Regions from separate parts of the Blastococcus sp. SYSU DS1021 genome, predicted to be linked through region 2. Evidence: predicted binding sites of a transcription regulator. Region 2 holds the regulator's gene; the other holds the start of a gene.
The links. Region 2 encodes LexA, which represses DNA repair genes until DNA is damaged. Its sites were predicted from a motif close to TCGAACANNTGTTCGA; they were not measured.

Region 1 (3,335 bases), on a different contig from region 2:
GGCCGACCGCAGCGCCGCCAGGGCGTCCTCCGCTGCGGTGAGCCGCCCTCCGGGGCCGGCCCGCCAGGTGGCCTCGTCGTCGGCGTCGGCCGTGACTGCCGTGCGGACCAGTCGACCGGCGCGGGAGAGCTCCTGCTCCGCGCGGAGCACGGCGAGGCCGGCGGTCTCGACCGCCTCGTCGGCCAGCGTCCACCAGCCGGTTCCGGGCGAGGTGGCCGCCGGCCCGGGAGGTACCGCCCCGGCCGTGGTCGCTGCTGCCGGTGAGGAATTGTCGGCATCCGGCGGGGTGTCCTCCGGTTCCGGCGCCGGAGGATCACCGCGCCGCCGGTCTGGCCCTCGCGACGTCGGTGAGGCTGCGGTGCACCCCCGGCGCTCCTGGGCCACGGCGGCGTCGGTACCGGCGTCGGTACCGGTGTCGGCGCGGGGCGCGTCCTCGATCTCGGCGTCCTCGATCGTGTCGCCCGGGAGTGCGTCGTGGGTGGTGGCGGGGTCGCCGGCGACGTCCGGGGGAAGGGCGGGGTCGCCGGCGACGTCCGGGGGAGGGGCGAGGTCGCCGTTGCCGTCGGGGTCGGGATCGACCAGCTCACCGCTGAGCAGCCGGCGCTCCGTCTCGGCCAGCCACCACTCCAGCTCGGCCTGCTCCTGCGCCTGCCACGACATCGAGCCGGACGGCTGCCCCGGGGCCGGCTCCGCGGAGTCGGATCCCAGCGGCCGGCCGGTGAGCGCTGTCAGGAAGTGGCGGATCATCTCGGCCGGCACGACCTGCCCGTCGATCTCCCCGGAACCGTCTCCGCCGGCGAGGGTGGCCAGCGAGGCGACGACGGTGAGCAGCACCTGCACCGGCGGCAGATCGGTCTCGCCCGGGCGCAGCACCAGGTCGAGCAGGCAGTCGACCATCTTCTGGCCCCGCGTGCGCTGATCGTCGTCGCCGTCGAGCGCCTCCGCGCAGGCGGTCAGTGCCCGGTACAGCGCCTGGGCCTCCGGCATGGTGGCGTACACGCTCACGGTCGCCATGCCGTCGACGGCATCCGGGCGGATGTGGACCCCGCGCCGCTTCAGCGCCTCCTGCAGCGTGCGGGCCGCGGCGCGGGCGTCCCGCTGGGCCACCTCGCGGCGCGCCTTGTCGTTCAGCTGCGCAGGCGTCACCACCCGGCCCGCAGCCCAGCGCAGCAGCTCCGCCTCGACCTCGGCACGCACCCGGTCGTCGGCGATGGGAGCGACCTTCTCGAGCATGGTCCAGAGGTGCCCGGGGTGCAGGGCCCCCGCCTCCAGGGCGGCCAGCGTGCCGGGCAGCCGCTCCACGAGCGTCAGCGAGCGGACCAGCAACGCTTCCGCGGCCCGGGCGGAGAGCGAGAGGGCGATCATGAGCTCCTGCGTCGCCCACTCGCTCACCCCGCGCAGCACCTCGGGACGCGCGGCCCACCGCTCCGGGCTCATCGCGCCCGGCTCACCCTGGGCACGGTCGCCGTCGGCGGGCCGGTCCGCGGCGAACCTGGCGACCGCGCGGGCGCGCAGCGCGGTCTGCCGGGCGATCTCGCGGTCCGCGGCCTGCACCTCGCCGAGCGGGCCGGCGGCCAGCCTCACCGGCGGGGCGAACTCGGGCCACTCGGTGGACGCCTCGCGGGCTCGCCGGCGCCGTCCGGCGGCCACCGCCCGGGCGCGGGCGGTGGCGTACCAGTCGCTCACCGCCCCGACGTCCGCCATGCATCGAACATACGTTCGATCGCCCCGGAAAGCAAGACGGATTTGTGCGAAGGTGCTGCTCAGCGCGGTGCGGCCCCGGGCGCGGAGTCGTGTCGTCCCGCGCCGCGGTGGCCACCCGGACCGGGTCAGACGCCGCTGCCGTGCCTGCCCTCCCCGGCGGCGAAGCGTGCGGCCCCCGGCAGCGCGTCGACGGCGAGGGAGGCCATGCCGTGGCGGAACTCGTTGGCCATGGCCGCCTCCTCGTCGAGGCCGTCCTGCTCCAGCAGGGAGGCCCGGTCCTCCCGCAGGCAGGTCTGGGGGAAGGCGGCGATCCGGGCGGCCAGCGCCCGGGCCTCGGTCAGCGCCTGCCCGGCGGGCACGACCCGGTTGACCAATCCGATCTGCAGCGCCTCGGCGGCGTCCACCCCTCGCCCGGTGAGCACCAGGTCCATGGCCCGGGAGGTGCCGATCAGTCGCGGCAGCCGCACGGTGCCGCCGTCGACCAGTGGCACGCCCCAGCGGCGGCAGTAGACCCCGAGAATCGCCGTCTCGTCGGCGACCCGCAGGTCGCACCACAGCGCGAGCTCCAGGCCGCCGGCGACCGCGTGCCCGGCGATCGCGGCGATGACGGGCTTGCGCAGCCGCATCCGTGTGGGGCCCATGGGCCCGTCCCCGTCGGTCTCGGTGCGGTTGCCGCGGTCGGTCCCGATGGCCCGCAGGTCCGCGCCGGCGCAGAAGGTGCCGCCCTCGCCGTGCAGCACCGCCACGGCGGCCTCGTCGTCGGCGTCGAAGGCCCGGAACGCGTCGGCGAGCGCGGCGGCGGTGGGCCCGTCGACGGCGTTGCGTGCCGCCGGGCGGGACAGTCGCACCGTCGTCACCGGACCGTTCCGCTCGACGGTCACCGTCTCGCTCACGACGAGCGCCCCGCGGCGTCGGCCCACAGCGGCTCGCGCAGGGCCCGGCGGAGGATCTTCCCGACGGGGGAGAGGGGGAGCTGGTCGACGACGTGCACGGTCTTGGGGACCTTGTAACCGGCGAGCGCGCCGCGCACCGCGTCCCGCAGCTCGTCGGGGGTGGCGCTCGACCCGGCGCGGAGCGTGACGAAGGCGGTCACCGCCTCCACCCACGTCGGGTCGGGTGCGGCGACGACGGCCGCACCGGACACCGCCGGGTGGGCCATGAGCACCTCCTCGACCTCCCGCGGGTACACGTTGTAGCCGCCGGTGATGATCATGTCGCTGGTCCGGTCGACAAGCGTGAGGTAGCCGCGGTCGTCCAGCCGGGCCAGGTCGCGGGTGGCGATCCAGCCGTCCCCGCTGATCGTCTCGGCGGTGAGGGTGGGCGCGTCGTGGTAGCCGGCCATGCCGAAGGGGGCACGCACCTGGAGCTCGCCGATCTCGCCGGCCGGCAGGGCGCCGCCGTCGCTGCCGACGACCCGGACCTCGGCGTCGACCGAGGGGTGGCCGCACGAGCCGGCCAGGGACGGGTCGGTGTGGTCGAGGGCGTCGAGCACGGTGATCGCCAGGGGTGCCTCCGTCTGCCCGTAGTACTGCACCAGGCGTGGACCCCACACGTCGAGGGCCTGCGCCAGCACCGGGCCGGGCATGGGGCTGGCGCCGTACACCGCCGTGCGAAGGCTGGAGACGTCGGCG
Region 2 (3,335 bases):
CGTCGGGCCGGTCGCCACTGGCGCGGCGATGGTGTCGCTGGACTTCCACTGGGTCACCGACGCGGTCGTGGGCGCCGCTGTCGGGATCGTCCTCCTGGGCGTGGTTCATGCACTGGACGCGATGGTTCTGTCACGCTTGGTACGTGCCCGAGCAGGCCAAGCGAGTTCCTAGCCGCGCCCGGCGGCGTCGGCTCGTCGTCGCGAGCGCCCTGACCGGCGCCCTGGCCGTGCTCGTCCCCGGGTCCGCGTCGGCGGAGGAGCCGGCGCCGGAGGTCCGGTGCGCCATCACGGACCCCCGACTCGCCGAGCTGTCCGGCCTGGTGGTGGTAGGAGAGCAGATGCTCGCCCTCAACGACGGCGGTGACCGGGTCGAAGTCCTCGGGCTCGATGCCGCCTGTGCGGTGGTCGACGTGCAGGCCGGGGCCGCGGACCCCTTCGACCCCGAAGACCTCGGCGTCGGCTCGGACGGGAGCGTCTGGATCGCCGACACCGGTGACAACGGCACGAGCCGTGCCACCGTCGCGCTGCATGTCCTCCGGCCCGACGGCGCGGCAGCGCTGCATCGGCTGACCTACCCCGACGGCGCGCACGACGCCGAGGCGCTGCTCCTGGCCCCGGACGGGACGCCGTACCTCGTGACCAAGGAAGTGCTCGGCTCCAGCGGGGTCTACCGGCCCGCCGCCGCGCTCGTCGACGGCGGCACTGTGCCGATGGAGCGGGTGGGCACGGTCAACGTCACCCTCACCGGAACCCCGGGTGGCCCCGTGGGTCGTGCGGGGCAGTTGCTGATCACCGGAGGTGCCGTTGCCGGCGACGGGAGCGCACTGGCGCTGCGCACCTACACGGACGCCTACGTGTGGCCGCTGTCCGGTTCGGACGTGCCCGGTGCGCTGGCCGGCGAACCGGTGCGGGTGGCGCTCCCCGAGTCGCCGCAGGGCGAGGCCGTCAGCTTCTCCGCCGACAACCGGGCGCTCGTGGTCGCGAGCGAGGGCCTGCCCAGCGCCGTCACCGTGGTTCCCCTGCCCGCCGCGACCGCCGCCGCGAAGCCGACTCCCGCGGAGGACCCGCTGCCGTCCTTCGCGGAACTCACCCGCTCGGACCGCTCGCCGATCGCCTCGGCGCTGATCGCCGCCGTCGTCGCCACTCTCGTGGTCTGGGTGGGCGGGAAACTGCGCCGCCGGACCTGACCCTCAGACCCGGCGCAGGACCGACACCACCCGCCCGAGGATCGTCGCCTCGTCTCCGGGAATCGGTTCGTAGGCCGGGTTGTGCGGCAGCAGCCACACGTGACCGTCCCGGCGCTTGTAGGTCTTCACCGTCGCCTCGCCGTCGATCATCGCCGCCACGATCTCCCCGTTCTCGGCGGTCGGCTGCTGGCGGACGACGACCCAGTCGCCGTCGCAGATGGCGGCCTCGACCATCGAGTCGCCGGCCACCTTGAGCATGAAGACGGTTCCCTCGCCGACCAGCTCGCGCGGCAGCGGGAAGACGTCCTCCACCGCCTGCTCGGCGAGCACTGGGCCACCGGCGGCGATCCGGCCCACGAGCGGGACATAGGCGGGCGCGGCGGCCTGCACGCCGTCGCCGACCACGGGGGGTTCGACCGGTGCGGCGGTGGCCCGGCCGGCATCCCCGGGCAGTCGCACGTCCAGGGCGCGCGGGCGGTTCGGGTCGCGCCGCAGCCAGCCCTTCTTCTGCAGCACCGAGAGCTGGTGCGCGACCGAGGATGCCGAGGACAGCCCGACGGCCTCGCCGATCTCACGCACCGACGGCGGGTAGCCGCGCCGGTCGATGGAGTCGCGGATCACCTCGAGCACCCGCCGCTGCCGCTGGGTGAGCCCGTCCCCATCGGCCGCGCGGTCGGGAAAGGCCCGTACCGACGCCGAACCGTCCGCCGTCCCCGGGGCCACGCCCGCGGTGCCGCCCCGGTTGCCGGACGTCCTGCTCGAGTCCGCCACGTCTCCTCCTCGCCGGCTGCCCGCGCAGCTCTCGACCCTCGTCGTCGGAGGAACGGTAGCGCCGATCGGCGGCCACTTCAAACAGGTGTTCGAAACTTTCCCGTGTCGCTCCCCAAGTGTCGGTCCCATCCGGTAGACATCGGACAAGCGTTCGAATCGAACACACGTTCGCGTCCGGCGGGTGCCGGCCAGGAGGGCTGAACACATGACGAGCAGCACGGCACTGCGGGTCCGCGGCCAGGTGTCGGTCGACCCGGGGGAGCGGCGCGCCGGTCCGCCACCCGCCCGGCGTCTCCGGGTGCTCCCGCCGCCTCGCTCCTACGCGGAGATGCCCGAACCTCTGCCCGCGCCGGCTCGCGGGAGGATGAGCGGCCCACGGGCGACGGTGGGGCGATCGCCCGGCCGGGGGCGTCGGGAGCGGGTGGAGCAGCCGCCGCTCCGGTTGACGTCGCGCGGCCGTCGTGTGCTCGCGGTCCTCACCCTCCTCCTCGCCGCGGGCGTGATCGTCCTCGGCAGCGCCGTCCTCGGGGATGCGGGTGGCGGATTGGAGCTCATGGGGACGACCAATGTGATCGTCGAGCCGGGTGACACGCTCTGGTCCATCGCCGGCGCGGTCGCCGACGGGCGCGATGTCCGCGACGTCGTCGTCGACATCCAGCGGCTGAACGGGCTCGGCTCCGCGGCCATCTCGCCTGGTCAGGTCCTCGTCCTGCCCTGACGGCCCCGTAGGGCTCGGTGCCTGCGCGCCAGGGCGAGGTGTTCACAACGCGGCCCGGCGACTTCGTCAACCCTCAGTACAGGCACGTTCACCGTGCGTGCTGGTCGGCCACCTACGGTACGTCCGTGTCCAGCGTCATGGAGAACCGCGCCGCCGTGTTCACCACTCGTCCCCAGGCCGTCGAGGTCCACCAGGCGGGTGCCTGGTGTGCGGGGGAGCTGTTGGGGTGGCGACACGACGACTCCGGCGCGTGCCAGATGTGGGTGCGGGTCGTCGCCGGAGGCGAGGAGCAGGCGCTCTGGATCGACCTGGGGGATGTGCGGCTCCCGGAGTCGCCGGCCGTCGAGGTGTCCCCGGTGACGCAGGCGATGCCCGCCTCCCTGTCAGCGGCACCGCTGCGTGACGGTCCGTCGACCGATGTCGAGGCGACCGCCAGCCTGCCGCTGCTGCGCGACCGCTGCGAGCCGCGAACCGGTGCCCAGCGGCCGGGCGGTCGCCGGCGCGCGCCGGAGAGCGACGCCGTGCAGGCCGCGCCGGCGTCCTCGGTGCCGGTGCCGGTGCCGCCCCCGGGTCGGCACCGCGCTCCGGCCACCGAGTCCGGCCCGGTCGTGGGCCGGCACCGCGCCGCCGACACCGACCTCTTCCCGGCCGTCGTCGAG

Region 1: the regulator LexA is predicted to act here: its motif matches at 1,708-1,723, upstream of ACI8AP_RS11645 (DUF222 domain-containing protein).

What each region holds. Positions count from the first base shown of each region.
Region 1 covers NZ_JBJHAL010000013.1:59,895-63,229, reverse strand. Annotated here, with positions in the region: gene ACI8AP_RS11645 (DUF222 domain-containing protein) at 1-1,704, opposite strand, end outside; gene ACI8AP_RS11640 (crotonase/enoyl-CoA hydratase family protein) at 1,830-2,597, opposite strand; gene ACI8AP_RS11635 (class I adenylate-forming enzyme family protein) at 2,594-3,335, opposite strand, start outside.
Region 2 covers NZ_JBJHAL010000012.1:44,479-47,813, forward strand. Annotated here, with positions in the region: gene ACI8AP_RS10980 (phosphatase PAP2 family protein) at 1-172, shown strand, start outside; gene ACI8AP_RS10985 (hypothetical protein) at 144-1,187, shown strand; gene lexA (transcriptional repressor LexA) at 1,191-1,958, opposite strand; gene ACI8AP_RS10995 (LysM peptidoglycan-binding domain-containing protein) at 2,164-2,676, shown strand; gene ACI8AP_RS11000 (hypothetical protein) at 2,802-3,335, shown strand, end outside.